DNA from 4 places in the Micromonospora psammae genome. Region 2 is predicted to be linked to each of the others. Evidence: riboswitches for the same ligand, from Rfam matches in the RefSeq annotation. Region 2 holds a riboswitch; each other region holds the start of a gene.
The links. Region 2 has a riboswitch for cyclic di-AMP ahead of V6U79_RS23230 (coiled-coil domain-containing protein). Riboswitches for the same ligand answer to the same signal wherever they lie in the genome.
Positions count from the first base shown of each region.

Region 1: it holds a riboswitch for cyclic di-AMP, as region 2 does, so the genes downstream of both, V6U79_RS15005 (C39 family peptidase) here and V6U79_RS23230 (coiled-coil domain-containing protein) in region 2, are expected to answer to the same signal.
Region 3: it holds a riboswitch for cyclic di-AMP, as region 2 does, so the genes downstream of both, V6U79_RS12085 (transglycosylase family protein) here and V6U79_RS23230 (coiled-coil domain-containing protein) in region 2, are expected to answer to the same signal.
Region 4: it holds a riboswitch for cyclic di-AMP, as region 2 does, so the genes downstream of both, V6U79_RS06325 (coiled-coil domain-containing protein) here and V6U79_RS23230 (coiled-coil domain-containing protein) in region 2, are expected to answer to the same signal.

Region 1 is NZ_JBAKHM010000010.1:177,263-184,128, reverse strand. It holds gene V6U79_RS15030 (glycosyltransferase family 2 protein) at 1-453, opposite strand, end outside; gene V6U79_RS15025 (polysaccharide pyruvyl transferase family protein) at 543-1,868, opposite strand; gene V6U79_RS15020 (acyltransferase family protein) at 2,143-3,321, shown strand; gene V6U79_RS15015 (hypothetical protein) at 3,464-3,901, shown strand; gene V6U79_RS15010 (hypothetical protein) at 4,051-4,806, shown strand; cyclic di-AMP (ydaO/yuaA leader) riboswitch at 5,116-5,258, shown strand; gene V6U79_RS15005 (C39 family peptidase) at 5,266-6,102, shown strand; gene V6U79_RS15000 (alpha/beta fold hydrolase) at 6,206-6,866, shown strand, end outside.
Region 2 is NZ_JBAKHM010000022.1:58,820-65,685, reverse strand. It holds gene V6U79_RS23255 (hypothetical protein) at 1-603, shown strand, start outside; gene V6U79_RS23250 (hypothetical protein) at 698-1,102, opposite strand; gene V6U79_RS23245 (hypothetical protein) at 1,233-1,376, opposite strand; gene V6U79_RS23240 (STAS domain-containing protein) at 1,717-2,079, shown strand; gene V6U79_RS23235 (SRPBCC family protein) at 2,230-2,679, shown strand; gene V6U79_RS23230 (coiled-coil domain-containing protein) at 2,792-3,847, opposite strand; cyclic di-AMP (ydaO/yuaA leader) riboswitch at 3,852-3,982, opposite strand; gene V6U79_RS23225 (cation diffusion facilitator family transporter) at 4,139-5,056, opposite strand; gene V6U79_RS23220 (HelD family protein) at 5,143-6,866, opposite strand, start outside.
Region 3 is NZ_JBAKHM010000006.1:197,637-204,502, reverse strand. It holds gene nhaA (Na+/H+ antiporter NhaA) at 1-222, opposite strand, end outside; gene V6U79_RS12090 (universal stress protein) at 360-995, shown strand; gene V6U79_RS12085 (transglycosylase family protein) at 1,141-1,800, opposite strand; cyclic di-AMP (ydaO/yuaA leader) riboswitch at 1,799-1,957, opposite strand; gene V6U79_RS12080 (ATP-binding protein) at 2,322-5,222, shown strand; gene htpG (molecular chaperone HtpG) at 5,247-6,866, opposite strand, start outside.
Region 4 is NZ_JBAKHM010000003.1:32,850-39,715, reverse strand. It holds gene V6U79_RS06335 (helix-turn-helix transcriptional regulator) at 48-380, opposite strand; gene V6U79_RS06330 (carbonic anhydrase) at 577-1,242, shown strand; gene V6U79_RS06325 (coiled-coil domain-containing protein) at 1,307-2,326, opposite strand; cyclic di-AMP (ydaO/yuaA leader) riboswitch at 2,331-2,461, opposite strand; gene V6U79_RS06320 (YibE/F family protein) at 2,628-3,977, opposite strand; gene V6U79_RS06315 (hypothetical protein) at 4,368-4,886, shown strand; gene V6U79_RS06310 (DUF305 domain-containing protein) at 4,958-5,593, shown strand; gene V6U79_RS06305 (metal-sensitive transcriptional regulator) at 5,688-5,987, opposite strand; gene V6U79_RS06300 (heavy-metal-associated domain-containing protein) at 6,082-6,291, shown strand; gene V6U79_RS06295 (DUF8832 domain-containing protein) at 6,324-6,866, shown strand, end outside.

The sequences.
Region 1 (6,866 bases), on a different contig from region 2:
CACTCCGCGCAGCAGCGGGCTGCTGGCGTCGACCTCCCGCCCGCCGTCCTCCCGCACCCGCAGGTGGTCGAGGACCAGCACGTCGGGGCGGTGGGCGCGGAGCCGGTCCAGCACGGCGGGGACGGTGCCCGGGGGCAGCCAGTCGTCGCTGTCGACGAACCAGACGTACGTGCCGGACGCCACGTCCAGGCCGGCGTTGCGGGCCGGGCCCAGGCCGACGTTGCGGGTCAGGTGCACCGTCCGCACCCCGGGGTGGGCGGCCGCGTACGCCCGCAGCAGCTCCCCGCACCGGTCCGGTGAGGCGTCGTCGACGGCGACGATTTCGACGGCCGCCTCGTCGCCGGCCGGGACGTCGGTCCGGATCGAGTCGAGGCACTGGTGCAGGTACGACTCCACCCGGTGCACGGGTACGACGACGCTCAGCAGCGGGGGGTGCGCGGGCTGATTGACCACGCCGTCACCCTGATCCATCCGGGTGGACGGCCCCGGAACCTCACGTATCCGGCGGAGATGAAGTTCCTGAACAGCGGCCCAGCGGCGGGTTAACGGCTCAGCAGCCGCCGCACCGGCGCCCCGACGGCGCGCCTGACCCGGGTCCGCAACCGCTGCTCCTCCAGCGCCGTCACCCGGGCGCGCAGCTCGGCGTTCTGGTCGCGCAGCCACTGGATCCGGGTCAGCAGCTCCTCCCGGTCGGTGGCGGTCGCGGCCCGGACCGCGGGCGGGAAGGTGGTGGCCCGGACCCGCTCGTCGAAGCGGGCCGCGCTGTCACCGTCGGTGAAGGCGTTGCCGAGGTCGTGCCGGGCGAGGAACGCGCTCATCACCTCGTAGCGGGCCCGGTGGCCGGCGTTGAGGGCGGTGTAGTCGGCCTCGGCGTAGAGCTGCGCCGCGTCGACGTCGGCCGGCACCTCCGGCATCGGGCGGTGCGGGATGTCGAAGTAGCGGGCCAGTTCGAGAGTGCGGGAGTCGTGCGCGAAGAGGTAGCCGGGCGTGCCGGAGACCAGCGCCGTGATGGTGCCGTGGATCCGGGTGCCGAAGGCGAAGTCGAAGCCGGAGAGGTACTCCATCCAGGTCCACGGATCCAGGAACATCCGCACCTTGTCCTCGGTGAACAGCGGGTGGGAGGTGTGGATCGGGATGTCGCTGCGCTTTCCCCGGTCGGCGGGGTCGTCGCCGTGGAGCAGGATGCCCAGGGTCTTCAGGTCCTGCGGCAGGTAGCGCAGGTTCGGGTAGCGCCGGTGATGCGACTCGATGATCTTCGCCATCGACTTGACGTACGGCGAGATGGTCAGCGCCACCCGGGCGTCCGGCTCCAGGGTCGGCTTGCCCTTCTCCACCCCGAGCCGGTCGCCGTGCAGGAACATCGACGGGCAGCCGATCACGTCGACCGCCGAGAAGCCCAGGGAACGCAGGTAGCCCTCGGTGATCTCGCCCCGGACGCCGATGCTGGGGGAGCGGTCGAGCACCGCCCGGACGAAACGGCTCACCACGTCGTCGATCGGGCGCAGGTACTCCCGGTCGCCGGCCAGGTTGGTCTGGGCACCCACCCCGAGGACGACCACCGGGATCCGGAGCCGCTCGACCAGCCGGGTCATCAGCTCGATGCGGTGGGCGTAGCTGCGCCGGAAGGCGTTGGCGAGCGGGATGACGTAGACGTCGTATCGCTCGTTGATCTCGTCGGCGTCCCGTGGGTTGACCTTGAACTCGGTCGGGGTGATCTCCGCGGTCGCGGTGCTGAGCAGCTTGTGCGCGGCGTGGCTGAAGACCAGGTTGCCGTTGTTGACCCCGATCCAGTCCCCTTCGAAGGCCTCCTCCGGGGAGCGGACGTCGAACGGGCCCTTCTTCGCTCGCATCAGGATCCGCTGGTGCATGTCCGCTCCATCCCTCGTTCGTCCGTGCCGGGGCGACGCCCGCTGCGCGCCCGGACCGGGCACGACTCGACCGGGGCCCCGGAATATTAGGACAACCGATGCCCTGCGCACACCCGCGTGTCACCCGCCACGCCCCGGCCGGGACGCGGCGGCCGGGGCAGCCGGTAGGGTGCCCGGCGGCGGGACCGACCGGTGCCGCTGCCGGAGGGCACCGGCGTTCCGGCCGGGAGGAGAGGTACGTGCGGGTCAGCGTGGCGACGGTCGGGTGCCCGGCATGACGAGCGCACCGGAGGCCACCGCCGCGCGGGCGCGCCGGCTGCCGTCGCTGACCGGCCTGCGCTGGGTCGCCGCGATGCTGGTGTTCGGCTATCACGCCGGCACCATGGGGATCGTCGGCGAACCGGACGTCAAGGCCGTCCTGGACTGGACCTTCACGCTGGGCCTGTCCGGGGTGCAGTTCTTCTTCATCCTCAGTGGATTCGTGCTGGTCTGGTCGGCCCGGGACACCGACCGCCGTCGGGACTTCTGGCGGCGGCGGCTGGCGAAGATCTACCCGAACCACGTGCTGACGTGGGCCGCGGCGCTGCTGGTGATGTGGTGGTTCGCCGACCCGGTGGTGCCGCGCGCGGCGCTGGAGAGCCTCCTGCTGGTCCAGGCGTGGGACCCCACGCCCGGCTACTTCTACAGCATCAACTCGGTGAGCTGGTCGCTCTCCTGCGAGTTGTTCTTCTACCTCTGCCTGCCGCTGGTGCTGCCCGCGATCCGGCGGGCCCGCGCCGGCGTCCTGTGGGCCGTGGTGGTCGCGGTGCCGCTGCTCATCGTGGCCCTCTGGCCCGGCCAGTCGCTGGTGCCCGAGGCGAGCACCTGGTGGTTCAACCAGATCTTCCCGGTGGTCCGCTCCACCGAGTTCTGGCTGGGCGTGGCCGCCGCCGAGCTGATGCGGCGTGGCCGGTGGCGCGGGCCGGGGCTGCCCCTGGCCAGCCTGATCTTCGTGGTGACCTGGGTGGTCGCCGCGCAGTGGATCCGCGCCGAGCTCTGGGCGGCGATCCTGTCGGCGGCGTACATCCTGGTCATCACCGCCGCGGCCGGCGCGGACGTGCACGGCCGCCCGTCGCCGTGGCGGCACCGCACGCTGGTCTGGCTCGGCGAGGTCTCGTTCGCCTTCTACCTGGTGCACGTGCTGGTGATGGTGACGGTGCTCCGGCTGGCCGGGCGGCTCGGGGTCGGGCTGCCCGGCTGGTGGGGACCGCTGGTCGTGGTCGGCTTCCTGGCGGTGAACCTGGCGCTGGCCGCCCTGCTGCACCGCTGGGTGGAGACGCCGATGATGCGCCGCCTCAGCCCTCGCCGCCCCCGTGCCGGCGCGGGCCGCCCGTCGACGCCCCCGGTGGCACCCGGGCGGCCGGCCGACGCCCACGACGACGCGCGGCCGCCGGTCGGGACCACCGCCCGCTGAACCGGCCGTACCGGCCCGCCTCGGCCGCCGGGTGGGGGACCGCTCCGGGCGGCGCGGCGGATCGGACCACGGTGGACGGGCCGGGCGCGGCGACACGCCCGGCCACGCTGCGGCCCGCCCACGTCGGCGGTAGCGTGGCCCTGTGCTCCCGGTCGCGCTCACCAGTCCCCTGTGGTGGGTGGCGCGCTGGAGTTCCCGCCTGGTGACCGGCGTCGCCGTGGCGGTCGCCCTCTCGCTCGGCGGTTCCGCGCCGAGCGGCGCGGTGGAGCTGCCGAGCACCGCGCCGCTGCCGGTGACCGCCGCGCCGTCGCAGTTCGTTCCCGCCGTCACCGATCCCGCCGCCTCGGCGGCGGTCGCCGGCCGACGCGCCGCCGGCGCCGCGCCGACCGGCCGCGCCGACACCGTCGCCGGAGACCTCACCGGGTACGCCGCCGGCGCGCACGACCCGGTTGGCCGGCCGGCCATGCCGGCTGTCGCGGACGGCTCCGCCCGCCCCGCCGGCGCGCTCGTCGCCGCGGCGGCGACGTTCACGGGGCTCGCCCCGACCGTCACCGGGCCCCGCGCGCCGCCGGCCGGCTGACCGCCGCGCGGGGGTGTCCCGCGACCACCGTCTCGTCGAACCTCACCGCCGCACCCGCCTGACGAAGGCCCGCCGCCGCCCGTGCCGCGCGCGCCGTCCGGCCCGTGCCGGATCCCTCTTCCGCATCCCGCTCCCGGGAGGTGCCGCTCATGAACACCGTGCTCCACGAGTTCCTGACCGAGGTCCCCACCGCCGCCGCCATCTGGTCCGCCCTGCTGGTGCTCGCCCTCACCGTGCTCACCGTCCTGGTGGCCCGCCCCGAGCGGGACCGCCCCGTCGGCGAGGCGACGCCCGCCGAGCCGTCCCCGGCCGTCGAGCTGGCCGACCTGCGCCGGTACGCCGAGGAGGTGGCGGTCGCCGCCGCCCGGGCGGCCCGTACCGCGCAGCGCCGGCGGGCGGCGTGGGAGGCCGCCCACGAAGAGGTCGACCGGGCCTGGACGGCGTACGACGAGGCGGAGACGGCGGCCCGCCGCTTCGCCGGCGCCGCGGCGCTGCCCGCCCCGCGCACCCCCCGTACGCCCGCCGAGTACGCCGGCCGGGAGCGCTGGCTGCACCAGGCCGCGGTGGCGGCGCACTGGCGGGGCGAGTTGCCGGTGGAGCGGCTGCGGGACGTCTTCGCCCACCGGGACGGCTGGGATCCCCGCCGGCACCCGGTAGAGCAGGAGGTGCTGCTCGCCCGCGCGGTACGGGACGGCCGGCGGGACGCGTACACCTCGGCCGCCGAGCGGGAGCGGACGGCGTGGCGGGACGCCGAGCTGGCCGCCGAGGCGGCCCGGTCGCTGGCGGCCGAGGCGTACGCGGCGGCGCAGCGGCTGCGGCCGGGCCGGGTCCCCGCGCCCCGGGCGGTTGCCGTGGCGGCCCGGACCGCGCCTGCGGCCCGCTGGCGTCCGGCAAGGGTGGGTTGACGGCCGGAACGGGACGAAATCGTTATCAAGTCCGGGTGAGCTGCGTCACTTCCGTCGGGAATCGGTCATCGGGTCACGGGTGGTGACACCGGTCGCGAGTATGCCCGGAGATTGGCGCCGAGCTGTCCGGTTGTTGCCCGAAAGATACGGCCAAAGCCCCACGTCCCATTGAGTGACGTCAGTGCCTCAATGCACGGGAAATTTGTGGGCCCGGTCATGTTTAGGCAGGTGAGAGCGCTTGGCGAGGCCGGCGCCCCGCCAGTAGTGTCGCCCCCGTCCGGTGCGGTTTTCGATCGCAGAAGGCGACGCCGCGCCGACCCGCTCAATCGTGGGTGACCACGAACCGGGGACCCAATTGTTTGTGGGGTGAATCCGCGGGCCACGGCCCGTGGTAGGGCGTTCTTCCCGCCCGAATCCGTCAGCTAACCCGGTCGGCGGTGTCGGAAGGAGCTCCACTTCGTGCAGCACGATCCCACTTCCCGGTTGTTCCCGCACCACCTGAAGCGGCAGCTGCGCCGACTGGTCACCGAGCGGCCGTACCAGGTCGTCGTCGGTTCGGCCGCGGCCCTCGTGTTCGCCACGGGGACCGCCGCCCTGACCGGCAACGAACGGCACGTTCCGGCGCCGCAGCAGAGCTCGGCCGCCGTGGCCGAGGCGGCACCGCGCCTGAACGAGGTCGCCACCCGCGGCCAGGCCCGCCTCGCCGCCCCCAGGACCGACCACAACTCCGGCGAGCGCACCTGGGGCAGGCCGGACCCGGACCTGACCCGCAGGGCGGCACCGAAGCCGCCGTCGACCAAGATCCTCTCGTACGACTACCAGGCCCAGACCACCTACTACAACTGCGGTCCGGCGGCGGTGCGCAACGCGCTCAGCGCGGCCGGCGTGGAGACCACCCAGGACGAGCTGGCCGGCCCGCTCGGCACCACCGAGGTGGGCACCAACTCGGTCCGGGACACCACCCGGGTGCTCAACCGGATGGTCAAGGGCGACCCGTACCGGACCCGGCTGTTCGACAGCACCCCGAGCCGGGCGCAGATCGACCGGCTCCAGGCCGACGTGGTCGACGCGATCACCGACAAGCGCGGCGTGGTGGTCAACGTGGCCGGCAGCGCCACCGACAGCGCCGGGGGTTGGCACTCCTTCCCGGGCGGCCACTACATCGCCGTGGTCGGCTACAAGAACGACGGCCGGGCCGTCCAGATCGCCGACTCGGCGGACCCGAGCCTGCCGCAGTACTGGATGAGCACGATCGAGCTGGCGAACTGGATCGCCACCCGCGGCTACTCCGCCTGATCCACCTCGTACGCGAACGGGCGCCGGCTCCCCTCGGGGGCCGGCGCCCGTCGCCGTCCGTGGGTCTCGCGGTGCCGGCGCCGACGGTGGGAGACTGCGCCCCATGACCGACCACACGGGTACCCGGCACCTCCTGCTGCTGCACGGGATGGGCGCCACCGGCGACGTCTGGCTGCCCGGGGCGCCGCTGCTCGAGCGCCGCTGGCCGGGGCGCTGGCTGGCACCGGACCTGGCCGGGCACGGCTTCTCCCCGCCGCTGTCCGGCTACTCCTTCGCCGGGCTCGCCGGCCGGGTCGCCGAAGAGCTCGGGCCGGCCGCGGACGGCTCCCGCCCCGGCGAGCGGTTGGTGATCCTCGGGCACTCCCTCGGCGGGGTGGTCGCCCTGGCGCTCGCCGCCCGCGACGCCGGGCTGCCGGTCGACGCCGTGGTCGGCCTCGGCATCAAGGCGGTCTGGTCGCCGGCCGAACTGGTGAAGGCGCGCGAGCTGGCGCAGCGCCCGGTGACCTGGTTCGCCGGCCGGGACGAGGCGGCACGGCGGTACCTGAAGGTCGCCGGCCTCACCGGACTGTTCGCCCCGGACCACCCGGTCGTCGACGCCGGCCTGCGCGTCGAGGACGGCCGCTGGCGACTCGCCATGGACCCGGCCGCGTTCGCTGTCGGCGCCCCGGACCTGGCGGCCCTGCTGGCGGCGACCGACGTGCCCGTGGTGCTGGCCCGGGGCGAGCACGACCCGATGGTCAGCGAGACCCAGCTCGCCGCGTACG
Region 2 (6,866 bases):
GGCGGTGACGGCGATCCGGGCTACGTGACGCTGGTGCGGTACGCGCCGGGCTGGGACGGCATCCGCACCCCGGGCCGGCTGGTGCTCTGGACCACGCTGCTGCTCGGCGTCCTCGCCGCCGGGGCGCTGACCGTCCGGGAGCCGGCGGCGGGGCCGGTCGGGCGGTGGGGGCGGGCGACCCGGCTGGTGCTGGTGCTGCCGGTGGCGCTGGTGCTGCTGGAGGGGGTCAACCGCACCCCGCACGTGCCGGTGCCGGCTCAGCCGGTGGCCCTGCGCGGGCTGACCGGCCCGGCCCTGGTGCTGCCCAGCGAGGGGACCCGCGAGTTCCACGTGATGCTCTGGTCGACCGACGGGTTCCCCCGGGTGGTCAACGGTCTCGCCTCGTTCACTCCCGAGTCGCAGGAGCGGATCAGGGCGGCCAGCGCCACCTTCCCGGACGTCGGCTCGGTCGGGTACCTGCGCGCGGCGGGGGTGCGCACGGTGGTGCTGCTGCCCGGGTACGCCGCGGACACCCGCTGGCGCGGGGCGGGGGACCGGCCGGTGGACGGGTTGGGGATCCGGCGCACGGTGGTCGGCGACGGGATCGTCTTCCACCTCGACTGAGTCTCAGGAGCGGGGGTCGGGGGTGCCGGCCCGGGAACACGACACGCCCCGGCCGACTGGTCCGTCGGCCGGGGCGTGTCCGTGCGGTGAAGCGTCAGCCGTCCAGGCCGACCGGCGAGTTCGGCCGGTCCACGTCGACGAACTCGATGTCGTCGACGGCCCGGCTGTCACGGCTGCCGGCGGCCCGCGCGGCGGTGCCGGCGGCCCAGCCGATCGCGGCGCCGACCAGCGCGGCGCTGATCAGCAGGGTCCAGGGCAGGGCGGGTCGGCGTCCGGCCAGCGCGTCGAAGGCCAGCGTCGCCCGGCGCCGGGCCTCGTCGGCCGCCGAGCCGACCAGGTCGCCGGCGTCGCCGAGGCCGGGGCCGCCGCCCCGGACCGACTTCGCGGCGTCCCGGACGCTGTCGCCGGCCGAGCCGACCGCCGACACGAGGTGCTGCCATGCCTGGTCCGCGATCCGCTCCGGCTTGCTGCGGCGCTCCAGCAGGTTGCTGCCGAACATCGTGGTTACCTCCTCGGGGTGCCGAAGCCTGCGGCCACTTCGGACTTCGACGTCATCTGCGGCGCGCGTCATGGTCCGCTCACACTCGCCAGTGCCCAGCCGGGCCGCGCCGCAAACTCACGCCGTGCCCTCAGCGGACCACGACCACCGCGGTCGCGCGGGCGAAATCGTCGTCGTCATCGTCGTCGTCCCCGCCCCCGCCGCCGAAGCCGCAGGCCAGCACGAGGGCGAGCAGCGCGCCGACACCGGCCAGGCCGAGCAGTTTCTTGATCATCGAACGTCCCTTCGTCGTGGTGACGCTTCTCCCGCCGAGGCTAGGCGGCCGGGGCAACCCGGGCCGGGCCCGCGCCGGGCGGCAGGGGGCTCGCCCGCAGCGACCGGATCGGGAACCGGGTGGACGGCGCCCGGTACCCTGGGACGGTTGGAGCGGCCCGGATCGGTCGCTCACCGGAGCGGACGGAACCAGGAACGATGCCGAACAGGGTGGCCCGGTCGGTCCGGATCCGCGAATTGCTCATCCCGAGGGGTGGCGACCGAGGCCGTTGGGGGAATACTCTCGGTCGCGGCCCGCGTACTGATGAGGCGCCCGTGGACGGGCGAGTGGAGGTGCTCGCGTGAGCCTGTCGATCGTGAAGTCGGTCATGCCGGGTGGTGTCATCGAGATCGCCCCGCGGGGTGAGGTCGACGTCGACACCGCGTACGAAGTGCGGGAGGCCATCGCCGAGGTGCTCGCCAAGGGGCTGCCGTCCCGGATCGAGCTGAACATGCGGCTCGTCACCTTCATCGACTCGGTCGGCATCAGCGCCATGGTGGCCGGGTTCCAGACCGCCGAGGTCAGCGGCGTCAAGCTGGTGGTCACCGAGCCGAGCCGCTTCGTGCACCGCCAGCTCTGGGTCACCGGGCTGCTCGGCCTCTTCGGCGCCCCCGAGCCCTACTTCGCCGGCCACGCGACCCCGGAGGTCCTTCCCGGCGCCTGACCGGCGCCGCCTCCACTGCCGTGGGTCGGCCTCGCCTCACCACCGCGACGTACACCGTGCGGGTGGTGTCCCGGCCCCGCGGCGGGTCCCCGTTGCCAGTCCTCCCCGGTACTGGGACGATCGGGCGACCGACGAGGGTGGGGAGGCGCGGTGGTCCGGCGGGAGACGTTCAGCTACACGGTGCAGGCACGCTGCTCGCGCGCGGACGCGGTGGCGCTGCTGAGTGACCCCGCCCGCCAGGGGGAGCTGCATCCGTTGATCGTCCGGGTGCGCCGGCTGCCGGCCCGCCCCGGCGCCCGGGCCAGCTACGCCATCACCGACCGGTTGGAGTTGGGCCCGCTGCGTTTCCCGGTCACCTACCAGGCGGACGTCCTGGTGGTCACCGAGGACGAGATCGTCACGGTCGCCCGGCAGCAGCCCGGCACGACGGTCCGCAACCACACCCGGCTGCGGGAGGAGTCCGGCGTGCTCCGGATCGACGTGGAGATCACCCTGGCCGCCCCGGCCCCCCTCTTCGGCTACGCCTTCCGCCAGGCCCGCGCCGCCCACCTGGCCCTGGCCACCCGCCTGGGCCCCGCCCTGACCCCCGACACCCCCTGACCTGACCCCACCACCCCCGCGGGTGGATCATGCAGGTGTGGTGGGCGTCCCCGCCCCGCTACGGGGCTTGCGCACCGCACCACAACCGCATGATCCACACCGGGGGCAGGGGTCAGTACATGGAGAGGTGTACGTGGTTGGTGTGGTCGCTGGAGGGGTCGCCGTTCGCGCCGCTGTAGGACTTCCAGCCGCTGCTGGGTAGCCAGATCTGGCGGTACCAGATCACGTACAGGACGCCGAGGCGGTCGGCGTTGCGGATGAAGTACGCCGCCAGGTTGTTGCCGTACGTCCGGTCGCCGCCGGTGGCGTCCCCGCCGAAGCCGTTCTTCTGGGCGGCGAAGTCGCACGCCCGGCCCTTCGGGTGCTCGCCGGAGCCGCTGGGGCGGTAGCAGGAGACGTACCGGGTGTAGCCGGCGGCCTGAGCCTGCTTGAGCGCGTTGTGCGTGCGCGGGGTGATGCAGCCGTTGGCGGGGGTGGGGTCGTTGACGCTGCACGACTCGGACGGCCAGGAGCCGTCCGGGTTGCGCGGCGCCGCCTTGGCGTTCGACGTGGAGGTGCCCCGGGCGGAGCCGCCGCCGCTGGTGGCGGCGGGCTTGTCGGCGGCGGCCACGGCGAGGGCCCGTTCGGCCTGCTGCTTGCGCTTGGCCATCACCGTGATCTGCTTGCGCTGCTCGACGATCTCCTTGTTCAGCTCGGCGCGGGTGCGGTTGGCCTCGTCGCGGGTGCGCAGCAGGTCGCGCAGTTCCCGGTCCTCGTTGGTGGCGACCGTCTCCAGCGCCGCGGCCCGGTCCAGGAAGCCCTCCGGGCTGGAGCTGTTGAGCAGCGCGGACATCGGCCCGAGCCGGCCCGTGCGGTACGCCACGCCGGCGATCTCGCCGACCTTGCCGCTGCGCACGGTCAACTCCGACTCGACGGTCTTGAGCTGGGTGTTGAGCTCCTGCTGGCGCTTGGTCGAGCGCTCCAGCGCCGCCTTGGCGTCGAGCCAGCCCTTGCTGGCCGTCTCGAGCTGGGCGCGGAGCGCGGGGGTGCCGCCCTCGTCGTCGGGGGCGGCGAGCCGGGTGGTCGGTGCGGCGGTGGCCGGCGAGGCGATCGGCGCGGACGACACGCCGAGCGCGAGCGTCGCGACGACCGCGGCCACGAGCCGCGCGGTGGTCTTTCGTACGTGCATGCACATCCCTTCCGTCAGCCGCCGACCGGGTTAGCTGACGGGTTCGGGACGGAAGATCCCTACCGCTGACGCGGATACACCCCAGGAACATGGTTCCCCGGCTCGCCCCTGCGGGCGATTAGGCGACGGCCACCGCCGGCACCGTTGGGGCGCCGCCGGGCGGAGGCCGGGGCCGAGCCTACCGGTACGGGTGTGACACCCGCCCGCTTCGTGACTCACGGTACTGCTGAGATTGCTGTTAAAGGTGGCCTAATCCGGCATTCAACGCCCAATTTTTTGGGCGCGGACGCACTACCAGTGCGATGGGCCGCACGCGCCGGGCGCGGCGCCGGGCTCGATCTGGAGGGTGGCGTGGTCGATCCGGAAGTCCTCATGCAGGGCGCTGCGGGCGGCGGCGAGCACGGTGCCCACCTCGGCGCCGGGGGTCATGGTGAGGTGCGCGGAGGCGACGTCCATGCCGGAGGTCAGGGTCCAGACGTGCAGGTCGTGCACCTCGGCCACGCCGGGGACGGCGGCCAGCCGGTCGTGCACGGCGGTCACCTGGAGGTGTTCCGGGGCGGCCTGCACGAGGATGCGGACCGCCGCCCGCCCGAGCCGCCAGGTGCGGGGGAGGATGAACAGGCCGATCGCCACCGCCACCGCCGGGTCCACCCACCACCAGCCGGTGCCGCCGATCAGCAGCGCGGCCCCGATCACGCCGAGTGAGCCGAGCAGGTCGCCGATCACCTCCAGGTACGCCCCGCGCAGGTTGATGCTCTCCTGCGCCCCCGCGCGCAGCAGGGCGAACGCAGCCACGTTGGCCAGCAGGCCGAGCACCGCGACCGCCAGCATCGGGCCGGTGAGCACCTCGTGCGGGTCGCCGAACCGGCGGACCGCCTCGACCAGCACGTAGATCGCGACGCCGCTGAGCAGCACCGCGTTGGCCAGCGCGGCGAGCACCTCCAGCCGGTAGAGCCCGAAGGTGCGTTGCGGGTCGCGGTCGGCCCGCCGGGTCGCGGTGATCGCCGCCAGGGCCATGCCGATGCCGAGCACGTCGGTGAACATGTGCCCGGCGTCGGAGAGCAGGGCCAGCGAACCGGTGCCGAACGCGGCGACCGCCTCGACCACCATGAGGGCGGCGAGCAGCGCGAAGGCCGCCCAGAGTCGGCCCCGGTGGCGGTGCGCGGCGTTCGCGACCGACCCGTGGTGGTGGTCATGACCTGCGCCCACGCCCACACCTTCCGTCGCCGCCAGGGCCTCGGACCAATCTATGCTCACATCGCTATGTGTGCAAGTAAGCCCCGAACCGCCGCCGGTCAGCCGGCGACGTCGATCGTGGTGAGCCGCTGGGTGGCCCGGGAGAGCGCCACGTAGAGCGTCCGTACCCCCGAACCCGGATCGGCCCGGATCTCGCCCGGACGGACCAGCACGACGCCGTCGTACTCCATGCCCTTGGCCTGGAGGCTGGTCACCACCTGGAGCCGGGAGCCGCGGTCGCCCAGCCAGCCGGCCACCTCGTCCCGACGCGGCACCGGCGTGATCACCCCGACCGTGCCCTCCACCTCCGCGAGCAGCGTGTCCACCGCCTCGACGGTCGCCGCCGGCAGCTCGGCCGCCGGCACCGTCCGCTCCACCGGCTCCACGCCGGTCGAGCGGACCGCGGTCGGCAGCTCCAGATCCGGGTGCAGCCGGCGGATCTCCGCCGCCGCCACCGCGAAGATCTCCGCCGAGTTGCGGTAGTTGGTGGTGAGGCTGAACCGGTGCCGCCGACGCCGCCCCAGCGCCTGGTCCCGGGCCCGGTCCAACTCCTGCGGGTCACCCGTCCACGCCGTCTGCGCCGGGTCGCCCACCACCGTCCACGACGCCAGCCGCCCCCGCCGGCCGATCATGCGCCACTGCATCGGCGACACGTCCTGCGCCTCGTCGACCACCACGTGCGCGAAGTCCCGGTAGTCCTCCGGGCGCTCCCGCGCCGCGGCCCGGGCCGCGCGCTGCCGGTCGGCGAAGGTGCTCAGCTCGCGTACCCCGCCGGCCAGCTGGAACGGGTCCCGCTTCTGCCTCGCCGGCTTCATCGGCTTGCCCAGCAGCGCGTCCAGCTCGTCCAGCAGGGCGATGTCGGCCACCGTCAGCCCCTCGGTGCCCAGCGTCCGGTACGCCCCGTCCAGCAGCGCGATCTCCGCCCGGGAGAGGATGCCGCCGGCGTACCGGCGCAGCCGCTCCGGCCGGGCCAGCCAGTCCAGCACGTGCCGCGGGTGCAGCCGCGGCCACCACGCCTTCAGGAACTCCCGGAACTCCGGCCGGTCGACGATCTCGTCCTCGAAGGCGCGCTGCTCGGGCAGCCGGCCGATGTTCAGCCGCCGGGCCTGGGCCCAGAGCGCCCCGAACACCCCGTCGAAGCCGACCCGGCGCACCTCGTTGCGGCGGCCGCCCCGGGACAGCGCCCGGTCCCGGATGCCGTCCAGCTCCCGCCGCTCCAACCGCAGCAGCTGCCCCCGGTAGAGCAGGCGCAGCTCGTCGGGCCCGTCCGGCACGGCGTCGCGGACCGCCCGCTCCAGCACCCGGCGCATCCGCAGCGAGCCCTTCACCGCCGCCACCTCCGGCGGATCGGTCCGGGTCGTCGACATGCCCGGGAAGAGCGAACCCAGGGAGTGCAGGGTGGCGGTCTCCTCTCCGAGCGACGGGAGCACCGACGCGATGTACTCCACGAAGACCGAGGACGGGCCGACCACCAGGATGCCGCCGCCGGCGTACCGGCTGCGGTCGGAGTAGAGCAGGTACGCCGCCCGGTGCAGGGCGACCGCGGTCTTGCCGGTGCCCGGGCCGCCGGAGACGATCGTGACCCCCGAGCCGGGGGAGCGGATCGCCTCGTCCTGCTCCCGCTGGATGGTCGCCACGATGTCCCGCATGCCCCGGCCGGTGGCCCGGGACAGGGTGGCCAGCAGCCCGCCGTCGCCCACCACCGCCATGTCCGGCGGCGCCGCCCCCGGGTCCAGCAGGTCGTCCTCGATCCGGGTCACCTTCTCGGCCGAGGAGCTGATCG
Region 3 (6,866 bases), on a different contig from region 2:
GCTGAGGTCGAGGTGCAGCGCGGACGGGCCGACGGTCAGGTCGCGCACCCACCGGTAGCCCTCCGCCCAGGGCGAATTCGACCAGATCAACGCCAACAGCGCCCCGATGAGCAGCAGCGCGCCGCCCACGGTCTCCTTGCGGAGGATGGCGGAGATGCGGCTGGTCTCGCCCCACGAGTGTCGGGCGAACAGGCTGGTGCGGCGCCGGGTGGCGTCGGTCACGGAAACTCCTCGTCGGCAGGGGTCGCGTCATCCATCGCCGACCAGACTTCCCGGCACACCTGGGCCAACCCTATCCGCCGCCGCGGCGGCTTTACCCGGGGGCGGGTCGGGTATGCACGCGCGTGGGCCAGTGGTGGGTGCTCCTCGTAGTGATGGTCTGGCTGGCGACCGGCCTGCTGACCGCGGCCGTCTTCGTCACCCGGGGCGGGCACCGCAACCTGCTCTGGTACCTGGTCGGGGGGCTGCTCGGGCCGATCTTCGTACCCATCGCGGTGGAGCGTGGCCGGGCGGGCACCCGGCGGGTCGAGGTGCGGTCCCGGCCGCCGGCGCCGACCGGGACGGGGTTGCGGGTCCTCGTCGGCGTGGACGGCTCCCCGGACTCCGACCGGGCCCTGCGCGCCGTGGTGCGCACGCTGAGCGGCACCGCCAGCGAGCTGGTGCTCGTCGCGGTGACCAGCCCGGACCTGGTCGACGGCGAGGCGACCGACGAGGAACGGCGGGCCCGCCGGATGCTCGACGAGTGGGCGGACGGACTGCCGGCGGAGTTGCCGCCGCCGAGCATCGAGGTGGTCGTCGGTCATCCGGCGGACGGGCTGCTGGCGGTGGCCGAGTCCCGCGACGTCGATCTGCTTGTCGTGGGTCGGGGCGGTCAGGGGCTCGGCGAGCGACTACTCGGCAGCGTCGCCGAGGACCTGGCACACCGTTCTCCCCGCGCCGTGCTGCTCGGCAGTCTGCCGGACCGGGCGGCGTCGTCTCCGCCTCGGGCAGGGTGAACGGACGCGCGATGGGCGCCCCGGCGGCAAGGCGTTGCCGGGCCGGCGGACCCGTGAGCGCCCGGCCGCTGGGCGGCGGCCGGGCGCTCACGTGTTCGGGTGTCACCTGCCCGTCCGGTCCCCTGCGGGGCCGGACGGAACGGGATCAGAGCGCGAGCTTCTGACCCGGGAAGATCAGGCCCGGGTCGGCGCCGACGATCCCCCTGTTGCGCTCGTACAGCGCGCGCCAGCCCCCGGTCAGGTCCCGGGCGTCGGCGATCTTCGCCAGCGTGTCGCCCGGCTTGACGACGTGGACCTTGCCCGTGCCGGCCGGTGCGCTGCGCCGCTGGCTGCGGCTGCTGGGCTGTTCCCCACGCGAGGAGCGCTCCTTGGTGGCGGCTCGCGTGGCGCGCCGCTCCGACTTCTGCGACTTCTCCGAGGTGGCGTAGCTCCGGGTCGAGCCGCCCTTCTTGCCGCAGGTCGGCCAGGCGCCGATGCCCTGGCCGTCGAGCACCTTCTCGGCGATGGCGATCTGCTCGCCACGGCTGGCCAGGTCGGCGCGGGCGGCGTACTTCTTGCCGCCGTAGCCGGCCCAGGTGCTCTGCGAGAACTGCAGGCCACCGTAGTAGCCGTTCCCGGTGTTGATGTGCCAGTTGCCGCTGGACTCGCACTGGGCGATCGCGTCCCAGTTGACGCCGGCGGCGCTCGCCGGGGAGGCCGGGGCGAGGATGGCCGCGACCCCGGTGACCGCGCCGACGGCGAGCGTGCCGACGGCAGTGCGGCGCGAGCTGGCCCGTCGGTGACGGGCGGTGTTTTCAGTTGCCATGTGGATTCCTCCACGCCGACGAGGTGAGCTGTCGGGTTCGGGCCGAGGAGCCCGGCCGCCGCTGGCGGCTTCACCCCGAGGTGACGTGCACCGAGGAACTAGTGGGTCCCCCGCTCCATGCCTGGTGACAGGGTCTCGCGATCGGCGGCATGGATTAGGCGTTACCGACCGTGGTGTCCGCGATCGCGGACCAGAACGACGTTAGGGAGAGTTTCGGCCGATTGCCCACTTCTTGTGAAGTTCTTCACCCGGTCAGGCGAGGGCCTTCCACGCCGAGTTGCGGACCGTGCGAGCGTGTCGACAATGCCCCGCGGAGCCGGGTGTCCCGTCGGGCGGCGGCCGGGCTCCCGGACAGTGACGGCGGCCGCCCGCGCCGCGCCACTGCGCAGGAGTCCGGCGGGGATGAGCGACGTCACGGGTCCCCGAACCGACCGAGGTGAGAGCGGGTGTCAGGATGGGTAGGAACGCCGGCAGGGTCGACCGGCCCGGGAACTGGAGGGCCGAATGGGGTTCGGTCACAGGTGAGCGCGCCTACGGGGGACCTGTTCGCCGCCGGTGGTGACACCGGGCGGTTGATGGCTCGCATCGACTGGTCCGGCACGCCCCTGGGGGCCGTCGAGGGCTGGTCGCAGAGCCTGCGAGCGGCGGTGCGGATGGTGCTGTCGTCCCGGTATCCGATGCTGCTGCTCTGGGGTGACCGCTTCACCCAGCTCTACAACGACGCGTACTCGGCGCTGATCGGGGACAAGCATCCCGCCGCGCTCGGCGACGACGTCCGGGTCACCCTCGCCGAGGGCTGGGACGTGCTGCGGCCCCTCATCGAGGAGGCGATGGCGACCGGCGTGGCGAGCTGGGTTCCCGCCCTGCGGCTGCTGCTCGACCGGGCCGGCTACCGCGAGGAGGCGTACTTCAGCGTCTCGCACGCGCCCGCGCGTGACGACGACGGCCGCACCGTCGGCATCCTCACCGTGTGCAGCGAGGTCACCGAGCAGGTGGTCGGCGAGCGCCGGCTGCGCCTGCTGCGGGACCTGTCCGTGCACGGCGGCGGGCAGACCGTCGACACGGGGGCCACCTGCGCCGGTCTGGTGGAGGCGATCGCCGGGCATCCGCTCGACGTCCCGTTCGCGGCGATCTACCTGCGCGAGGACGGCCGGCTGCGGCGGGTCGCGCACGCCGGCGCGGCCGTGGTCGGCGCCACGCTGCCCGCCGTGGTCGAGGCCGCCGGCGACACCGGCGGGTGGGGGCTGCCGGCCGCCGCGTCGGGTACGACCACCGAGGTCACCGACGTCGCCACGCGGATGCCGCTGCCGGCCGGGGCGTTCGACGATCCGGTCCGGGTCGCGCTGGCCCTGCCGCTGCCCTCGGCCGAGCTGGACCAGCCACTCGGAGTGCTGCTGGTCGGGGTGAGCCCCAGCCGCGGCCTCGACGAGGCTTACCGGTCGTTCTTCCAGCTGCTCGCCCAGCAGGTCTCCGTGGCGGTGCGCAACGCCCGGGCGTACGAGGAGGAGCGGCGGCGGGCCGAGGCGCTGGCCGAGCTCGACCGGGTCAAGACCACCTTCTTCACCAACGTCAGCCACGAGTTCCGCACCCCACTGACGCTGATGCTCGGTCCGCTCGGCGACGCCCTCGCCGACACCGACGAGCCGCTGCCGCCCGCGCAGCGCGAGCGGATCGACCTCGCCCGGCGTAACGCCGGCCGCCTGCTCACCCTGGTCAACAGCCTGCTGACCTTCTCCACCCTGGAGGCGGGGCAGGCGCGGGCCGTCCCCCGCGAGGTCGACCTGGCCGCCGTCACCGGGGAGTTCGCCAGCGTCTTCCGGGCGGCCGTCGAGCGGGCCGGGCTGCGGCTGGTGGTGCAGTGCCCGCCGCTGCCCCGCCCGGTCGCGGTGGACCCGGCGCTCTGGGAGCAGATCGTCACGAACCTGCTGTCCAACGCGCTGAAGTACACCTTCGTCGGTCGGATCCGGGTGGCGTTGGAGCACGACGAGCGCGAGGTCCGGCTCACCGTCTCCGACACCGGTATCGGGATTTCCGAGGCCGACCTGCCCCGGCTCTTCGAACGCTTCCACCGGGTGCACGGGGCCCGCTCCCGCAGCCACGAGGGCACCGGCATCGGGTTGGCGCTGGTCCGGGAGCTGACCCGGTTGCAGGGCGGCGAGGTGCGGGTGGCCAGCGCCACCGGCGTCGGTACGACCTTCACCGTCGCCCTGCCCTGGAGGGCGCTCACCGCCCCGCCGGCCGGGCCCGAACCGGCCGGGCTCGGCGAGGTCGCGCAGGTCGCCGCCCAGGCGGCGTTCAGTTGGCTCGCCGGATCCACCATGGACGGGCCGGCCCCGGCGGGCGGAGCCGTCCCGCCCGGCACCGGCCCGGAGGGCGACGAGCCGCACGAGGCGCGGATCCTGGTGGCCGACGACAACAGCGACATGCGCGGCTACCTGGCCCGGCTGCTGGCCGCGCAGGGCTGGCGGGTACAAACGGTCGGTGACGGTCGCCAGGCCCTCGACGAGATCCGCCGGAACCCGCCGGACCTGCTGCTCACCGACGTGATGATGCCCGGGCTGGACGGCTTCGCGCTGGTCCGTGCGTTGCGCCGCGAGGAGGCCACCCGGGCACTGCCGGTGGTGGTGCTGTCGGCCCGGGCCGGCGGTGAGGCCAGCGTCGAGGGGTTGGACCTGGGCGCCGACGACTACGTGGTGAAACCGTTCACCGCTGCGGACCTGGTGGCACGGATCCGCGTCCTCCTGCGCCGGGCCGGGCTGCGCACCCACCCCGACGAGCCGGCCACCGGACCGGTCCCGCCGACCGGCGAGTCCGCGCCGCCCGCCCCGCGGAGCGTGGAGATCGCGCCGCCCGCCCCACCGACCGTGGAGTCCGCGCCGCCGGCCTCGCCGACCGGTCCGGGAAGCACCGCCGTGTGCGCGGTCGCCGCCGGACCGCGGCCAACGAACGGCACCGTCCGGCCGAGGAGCGCCGCGCCGGAGGACGGTCCCCCGCCCCCGCCCACCCGTCCGTCCGCCGTGCCCGACGTCGACCTCGACTGGACGTACCCGTCGGGTCCCACCGCGGCGCAGGCCATGCGCCGCGACCTGCGGGTGGTGCTCGACCGCCCGGAGGTCGACCCGGACGTGGTGCAGGACCTGCTGGTGGCCGCGTCGGAGGCGGTCAACAACGCGGTGGAGCACGCCCAGCGACCGAGCCGCCCGGAGGTGCGGGTCCGGCTGGAGGTCGACGCCGACACCGTCCGGATCTCCGTGCGGGACTTCGGGACGTGGCGCGACCGGCGGCCGGCGATGGACCGGGGACGCGGCGCGATGTTGATGGACGCGTACGCGCAGGTGCGGATGTCCTCCACCGACGAGGGCACCACCGTGGTGATCGAGCGGCGGTTGACCGACCCGGTCGGCGGCCCGCCGGTCGACTGACCGACGGGCCGCCGGGCCGATGGCCTAGAGGGTCCGGGCCAGCCGCTCGGCCAGCACGCGGGCGAAGCGGGCCGGATCGGCCAGGTCGCCGCCCTCGGCGAGCAGCGCCATGCCGTACAGCAGCTCCGCCGTCTCGGTGAGGGCCGGCTCGTCGTCGCCGCGCTCGTGGGCGGCGCGCAGGCCGGTGACCAGCGGGTGGGTCGGGTTGAGTTCGAGGATCCGCTTGACCGGCGGCACCTGCTGGCCCATCGCCCGGTACATCTTCTCCAGCGTCGGGGTGATGTCGTGCGCGTCGCCGACGACGCAGGCGGGCGAGGTGGTCAGCCGGGAGGAGAGGCGGACCTCCTTGACGGTGTCGGCGAGCGCGCCGCCGAGGAAGGCGAGCAGGTCGGCGTACTCCTTGGCCTGCCGCTCCCGCTCCTGCCCGGCGTCGGAGCCCTCCGCCGAGGCGTCGAGGTCCACCTGGCCCTTGGCGATCGAGCGCAGCGGCCGGCCGTCGAACTGGCCGACCCGCTCCACCCACACCTCGTCGACGGGGTCGGTGAGCAGCAGCACCTCGTAGCCCCGGGCCCGGAACGCCTCCATGTGCGGCGAGTTCTCCAGCGTCGCCCGGGTCTCCCCGGTGGCGTAGTAGATCTCGCTCTGGCCGTCCTTCATCCGCTCCACGTAGTCGCGCAGCGTGGTGAGTTCGGCGGCGTTGTGGGTGGAGGCGACGGAGACGACGTCGAGGATCGCCTCGGCGTTGTCCGGGTCCTCGATCAGCCCCTCCTTGACCACCCGGCCGAACTCCGACCAGAAGGTCCGGTACCGCTCGGCGTGCGCGGTGCGCATCTCCTTGAGCGTGGCGAGCACCTTGCGGACCAGCCGGCGGCGCACGATCTGGATCTGGCGGTCCTGCTGGAGGATCTCCCGGGAGATGTTCAGCGACAGGTCGTGGGCGTCCACCACACCCTTGACGAAGCGCAGGTAGTTCGGCATGAGCGCCGCGCAGTCGTCCATCACGAAGACCCGCTTGACGTACAGCTGGACGCCGCGCCGGGCGTCGGCCATGAACAGGTCGAAGGGGGCGTGCGAGGGGATGAAGAGCAGCGCCTCGTACTCGAAGACGCCCTCGCCGCGCATGTGGATGGTTTCCAGCGGGTCGGCCCAGTCGTGGGCGACGTGCCGGTAGAAGTCGCGGTACTCCTCCTCGGCGACCTCGTCGCGCGGCCGGGCCCAGAGCGCCTTCATCGAGTTGAGGACGGCGGGCTCGCCGTCCGGGGTCACCAGGCGGATCGGCCAGGCGATGAAGTCGGAGTATTTCTTGACGATCTCGCGGATCTTGCCGGGGTCGGTGTAGTCGTGCAGGTTGTCCTCGCTGTCGACCGGCTTGAGGTGCACGGTCACCGAGGTGCCCTGGGGCGCGTCGTCCACCGTCTCGATGACGTAGGTGCCCTCACCGGTGGACTCCCAGCGGGTGCCCTCGGTCTGGCCGGCGCGGCGGGTCAGCAGGCTCACCCGGTCGGCGACCATGAACGTCGAGTAGAAGCCCACCCCGAACTGGCCGATCAGGTCCTGGCTCGCGGCCTCCCGGGACTCCTTCAGCTTGCGCAGCAGCTCGGCGGTGCCGGAGCGGGCGATGGTGCCGATCAGGGAGACGACGTC
Region 4 (6,866 bases), on a different contig from region 2:
GTTGGAGCGTCCGTGCGGTGACGGGCGGGGCCGCGCGGGCCGGGCGCTCAGGAGCGGGGCTCGGCCGGTGCGGCGGTGAAGAGGGCGAGCAGGTCGCCGACCTGGCGGTCCGCCTCGGCGGGGTGCCGGAAGTGGCCGGTCGGGTTGACCGTGTACTCGTTGCGCCGCCCCACCCGGGTGCGCCGCAGGTAGCCGCCGGCCTCGAGGTCGGCGACGATCGCCTGGGCGGCCCGCTCGGTCACCCCGACCTCGGCGGCGACGTCCCGCAGCCGCGCGGTGGGGTTGCGCGCGATGGCGAGCAGCACGTGCGCGTGGTTGGTGAGGAAGGTCCAGTGCCGGGTGCTCCCGTTCCCGCCCGCTGTCGTCGCCATGCCCGCCATCGTATGGCCCGGCGTTCGGATTTTCGGCCCTGCCCTGGTCAGGGGGTGGCCGGCCCGGCCCGGCGCGGCCGGGCCAAAGCATGAAATCTGTATCACGTGATTCTTGACGTATCTTCGGGTGCGTGTGACGGTGGGCGGCGAGGCCGCCTCCGTCGCCGGCCGGTTGACCAACCCGACCACGGACCGAGGTGAGGGAATGGCCCCGACCACTCCGACCCAGGCGCTCGCCGAGCTGCACGCGGGCAACCGGCGGTTCGTCACCGGCACGCCGCGCCACCCCAACCAGGACGCCGGCCACCGGGCCGCCGTCGCCGACGGGCAGAACCCCTTCGCGGTGATCGTCGGCTGCTCCGACTCCCGCCTCGCCGCCGAGATCATCTTCGACCGGGGGCTGGGCGACCTCTTCGTGGTCCGCACCGCCGGGCACACCGTCGGCCCCGAGGTGCTCGGCAGCGTCGAGTACGGCGTCACCGTCCTCGGCACCCCGCTGGTGGTGGTGCTGGGCCACGACTCCTGTGGAGCCGTGCAGGCCGCCCGGGACGCCGCCCGGACCGGCACGCCGCCGACCGGGCACCTCCGGGCCGTGGTGGACGCGGTCGGGCCGAGCCTGCGCCGGGCGGCCGAGGAGGGCGTGGACGACGTCGACGGCATCGTCGACATCCACATCGCCCAGACCGTGGAGGCCATGCTCGGCTCCTCCGCCGCGCTCGCCGCCGAGGTGGCCGCCGGGCGGTGCGCGGTGGTCGGGATGTCGTACCGGCTCGCCGCCGGTGAGGTCCGGACGGTGGCGGCGGTCCCCGCCGCTGCCGCCGTCGTTTCGCCGCCGGCCCAGGGCGGGCGCCCGGCCGTGGTCGCCGGCTGATCCGGCCCGGACGACGAGGGCCGCCCCGCACGCGGCGGGACGGCCCTCGGGCTGCGCGGTGTCGCTAGAGCATCGACATGTGCACGTGGTCGGTGTGGTCCGACGGGCCGCTGTACGACTTCCACCCGGTCGCCGGGAACCAGATCTGCCGGTTCCAGATGACGTAGTAGATGCCGAGCCGGTCGGCGTTGCGGACCAGGAACGCGGTGAGGTCGTTGCCGTACCGGCGGGTGTCGTTGTTGTACCAGGGGGCGAAGCCGCTGTTCTGCAACGACCAGTCGCAGGCCTTGCCCTTCGGGTGCTCCCACGGCCCGCCCGGCCGGTAGCAGCCGACGAAGCGCTTGAAACCGGCCCGCCGCACCTCCTTGTACGCGTGCAGCGTGCGGGGGGTGATCAGGCCGGAGGTGGTGGGGTCGTCCTCGGTACGTCCCTCGGGGCGCCAGCCGCCGTCCGCCGTCCGGCCCGGCGCGATCCGGGCCACCGGGGATTCGGCCGACACCAGGCCGCCGGTGAAGCCCTTGCCGCCGACCAGCGCGAGAGCCTTCTCCGCCTCCCGGCTCTCCCGGGCCATGTCGTTGGTGAGCTTCTGCTGCTCGCGCACCTCGCCGTCGAGCTCCAGCTTGGCCCGCTCGGCGCGGGTCTTGGCGGAGGTGACCTCGCTCAGCTTCTGCGCGTTGACCATGTTCAGCTCGTCCAGCGCGGAGGCCCGCTTGAGGAACGTGTCCGGCGCCTTGCTGTCCAGCAGGATCGCGGCCGCGCCGATCCGCCCGGTGCGGTAGGACTGTGCGGCGATCTGGCTGACCTGGGGCCGCAGCGCCTCCAGATCCTCCTCGGCGCGGCGGATCTCCAGCGCGAATTCCCGCTGGCGCTTCTTGGACTTCTCCAGCTGCGACTTCGCCTTGGCGTACTGGCGGTTGCGCAGCTCGATGACGTCGGTGAGCAGTTCGGGCTCTTCGTCCTCCTCGTGCCCGGAGGGGGTGGGCGTCGAGGGGGCGGCGATCGCCGGGGTCGGCCCGGCGAGGATGGCCAGAGCGGTGAGCACGGCCACCGCCGGTGTCAACCAGCGGCGCAGGGGTGCCGTCACAGTGTTCCCTTCCGTCGACCGCCGACCGGGTTAGCTGACGGGTTCGGGACGGAAGTGGTCCCTACCGCTCGCGCGGATTCACCCCATGTACCTGGTTCCCCGGCTCGCCGTGCGGCGATTGGGCGGCGGCACCGCAGGCGCCGCTGCGCGCCTTCGGCGGTGACCGGCAGCGAGGTTACCCGAGAGGAGTACCGGGGATCTACGTCCAGAACCCGACTAAAAGCGTTATTTCGCAATAACGATGCGTGACCAGTGACGCGGTCGACAACCGCCGCACCGGCGGCGGTTGCGCTGAGGAGTGTCACCATGCGGTGTCCGTGTTCCTTTCCGGTTCGGGCCACCCCGCGGGGGTCGGGGTGGACGGTGGGCCGTGGCGTGGCGCGCTGAGCGCCTCCAGTGCCGCGTCCCGGTCGGCCGGGGGCCGGGGCGTGGGCGTCGGGCGGTCGGCCGGCGGGGCGTCGCCGGCCGGGCCGCGTCCGGCGGTGGTGACCAGCGCGGCCAGCCCGGTGGTCAGGGGTACGGCGGCCACCAGGCCGAGGGTCGCCACCGCGCTCCGGACGATCTCCTGGGCCAGGAACTCGCTGGTGAGGATCTCGCCGACCGCCCGGCTGTCGGCGGTCAGCAGGAGCAGCAGCGGCAGCGAGGCGCCCGCGTACGCCAGCACGATGGTGTTGACCGTGGAGGCGATGTGCGCCCGGCCGACCCGGGTAGCGGCCCGGTAGAGCTGCAACCGGGACAGGCTCGGGTTGGCGTGGGCGAGTTCGGTGACGGTGGCCGCCTGGGTGACGGTGACGTCGTCCAGCACGCCGAGCGAGCCGATGATGATCCCGGCGAGCAGCAGGCCGTGCAGGTCGACGTCGCGTTGGTACAGCGACAGCGTGGTGGCCTCCTCGCTGCCGAAGCCCGTCAGGTGGGTGGCGGCGGTGGCCAGGCTGCCGAGGAGACCGGTCAGCACCAGGCTGCCCAGGGTGCCGAGCACCGCCACCGACGTCTGCGCGGTGATCCCGTGGGTCAGGTACAGCACCACGAACATGATCAGGGCGGCGCCGGTGATCGCGATCAGCAGCGGTGAGCCGCCCGCCGAGATGCCGGGCACCACGAAGGTGAGCAGGATGGCGAAGCTCGCGCCCAGCCCGGCCAGCGCCGCCAGGCCCCGCCAGCGTCCGAAGGCCACGATCGCCGCCGCGAAGAGGGCGACCAGCCAGACGAGCGGCTTGCCGCGCTGGTGCTCGGCGATGTTGTAGCTGCTGGACGTCGGGTCCGCCGGGTCGGTGAGCTTCACCAGCACGATCTCGTCGTCCACCGCCACCGTCGGGGCGCCCGGGCCGGACGGCACCGGCGTCTGGACCTCCCGGCCGGTGTCCGGGCCCTGCTCCACCCGGACGGTCACCGTGCCGCACGGGCCGTCGGCCGCCCCCGGTGTGCCCTCCGGCAGTTCCGGCGTCGGTGGGCAGGGCTCGGTCAGCACCCGGGTCACCGTGCCGTGGTAACGCGGCACGTCACCCCCGCTGTTCGCCTCCCGGCCGTCCCGGGGCCAGAGCACCAGCGCGGCGAGCACGGTCACGACGAAGAGCGGGACCACCGTCACGACGAGGAGCCGTCGCACTCCCGGTGGAGTGGACGGAGCGGGACGGGTGTGGTCGGCGCCCATTGCTGTTCTCCCAACGATCCAGAGTGGGGTACGGGTCAGCGGGCCGGCGGGTTCACCGGCGGGACACGCCGACCGGAAGACTGCCCCCGGGGTCACCCCGGGCGAGCGCCGCCGTCACCCACGGCGAGCAGGCGCCCCGGCGGCGTCGCGGCGCCGGGAGGGACGACCACGCTCCCGCCCACCGCGCCCGGCCCCGACGCGGTGCGCGGGGCGGTGTCGGCTCGGTGCGGACGGTCATCGCCGGAGAATGGTAGCGAGAGACCAGGTCCGCCCGCCCGGCTCGCCGTCCGCGCCCGGCTCCGAGACCGCAGGGCGAGCCGACCGTCACGAAGTGTGGCGGCATCCGTGGCGTACGGGGCTGGCGCGGACCGGCCGGGTTAGCGTGGTGGCGTGCGGACGGCGAGCGCGGTTCCGACCGGGTGGTGGCCCCGGCTCCTGCTGCTCACCTGCACCCTGCTCGGCCTGGCCGCCATGCACACGATCGGCCACGGCGCGCACGTCGGCCCCGGTCATCCGATCGGCTCCGGCGTCGCCGGTACGCCGTCCGGCCCCCTCCACCACGACGAGCCCGCCCGGGCCGCCCCGAGCCGCCCGGGTGGACACGGAGCCGCCGCCCCGGACCGGCCGGGTGGACACGGAGCCGCAGCCGCGGAGCCGGCCGTCGCGACCCGCGACCACGCCGCCGTGCTGCCCGTCACGCCTCCGGACGGGGGAACGCCGCTCTGGAGCGTCTGCCTGGCGGTGCTCGGCGCGCTCGGGACGGCCGTGCTGCTGGCGCTGCGCCGGCAGCGGGGGACCCGGCCCGCGACCGCATCCGGTCGACCGGTCCGGCCGTCGTCCGGGTCACGGGGACCGCCCCGGCGCGCGCTCGGGCTCCGCCTCGCCACGGTGTCGGTGCTGCGCAGATAGGTCGGCCCGGCGCGGTTTCCGCCGCGCCTGCCGGTCCGCTGCCCGTCCACCGCACACCGAAAGGTCTGACCGTGTCCACTCGTACCATCGCGCGCCGTGCCGCCCTGGCCGGCGCCACCCTCACCGCCGCTCTCGCCCTGGCCGCCTGCGGCGGCGGCCACTCGGCCGGCTCCGGCCACGACATGCCGGGCACGGGCGCCCCGGCCTCCGCCAGCCCGGGCGCGTCCGCCTCCTTCGGCGACGCGGACGTGATGTTCGCCCAGATGATGATCCCGCACCACCAGCAGGCGGTACGGATGTCCGAGCTGGCGGAGAGCCGGGCCGGCGACGCCGAGGTCCGGAAGCTGGCGACGCAGATCAAGGCCGCCCAGGCCCCGGAGATCGCCACCATGACCGGCTGGCTCACCGCCTGGGGTCGGCCCGTCCCGTCGGGCGGCCCGTCCGGCGGGCACCTGCCCGGGATGGACCACGGCATGCCGGGCATGATGTCCGACGCCGACATGGCGAAGCTCGCGGCGGCCTCCGGCAGGGAGTTCGACCGGCAGTTCCTGACCATGATGATCGCCCATCACGAGGGCGCGATCACCATGGCGAAGCAGGAGATCGCCGGCGGCGCCAACGCCGACGCCAAGGCCATGGCGCAGCAGATCGTCACCGCTCAGCGGAGCGAGATCGACACCATGAGGAAGATCCTCGGGCGGCTCTGAGCGGCCCGGGGTCCGCAGGGGGTGTCCGGTGTGCCGGGCACCCCCGCTCGGCCCAGCGGCGCGGAGGCCGGCCCGGCCGCCGGCTGCGGACGGGTCAGCCGCGCTTCATCAGGCGGCCGACGGCGGCCATCATCTCGTCGGCCACCTCGTCGGCGCGACCCTCGGCCGCGCCCTCGTGCATGCAGTGCCGGGCGTGGCCGTCGAGCAGGCCGAGGGCGACCTTGTCCAGGGCGGCCTGGATGGCCGAGATCTGGGTGAGCACGTCGATGCAGTACCGGTCGTCGTCGACCATCTTCTCCACGCCGCGGACCTGGCCCTCGACGCGGCGCAGCCGCGCGAGCAGTTGGTCCTTGCTGGCGGTGTAGCCCCGGATCGGGGTGCCCGGTGTGGTCATGACGGCAAGGATAGCGTACCCCTGGGGGGTATGCTACGGTCCCAGGGCGACCTACCCCAGGGGGGTATAGGATGGACGGGAGAGGAGAACTGCCATGGTCACCACCACGTACCAGGTGCAGGGCATGACCTGCGGGCACTGCGTCAACTCGGTCAGCACCGAGGTGAGCGCGATCGAGGGCGTCCGCGACGTCCAGGTGGACCTGGCCACCGGCCGGGTCACCGTCACCAGCGAAGGCCCGTTGGACACCGGATCCGTGCGCGCCGCGGTCGACGAGGCCGGCTACGACCTCGTCGAGGCGTGACGGGTCACCCACCCGGAAATCGAGGTAGCACCATGAACACGGCGACGAAGCTGAGCGGTTTCGCCCTCGGCCTCGCGGCGGTGTTCGGCGCGGCGTACGGGGTCGGCCACCTGACCGACCCCGTCACCCCCGCCGCCGAGAGCCGCCACGACTCCACCGGTACCGACCACGGCGCCACCGACGACGGGCACGGCGGCGCAGCCGACGCGGCCACCCACCTGCCCGGCGGGCTGCTCGTCTCCGACCGCGGCTACACGATGCAACCGGTGGACGCGCCCGCCGGGCAGTTCGCCTTCCGGATCAGCGGCCCCGACGGCGCGCCGGTGACCCGCTACGACGTGGCACACGACAAGCGGATGCACCTGATCGTCGCCCGGCGCGACCTCTCCGGCTTCCGCCACGTCCACCCCGAGCTGGACGCCGACGGCACCTGGCGGGTCGAGTCGCCGCTGGGCGGGCCCGGCCTCTGGCGCGCCTTCGCCGACTTCACCCCCACCGGGGGTCAGCCGCTCACCCTCGGCGTCGACGTGGCCGTCCCCGGCCGGCTCGACCCCCGGCCGCTGCCGGCGCCGGCC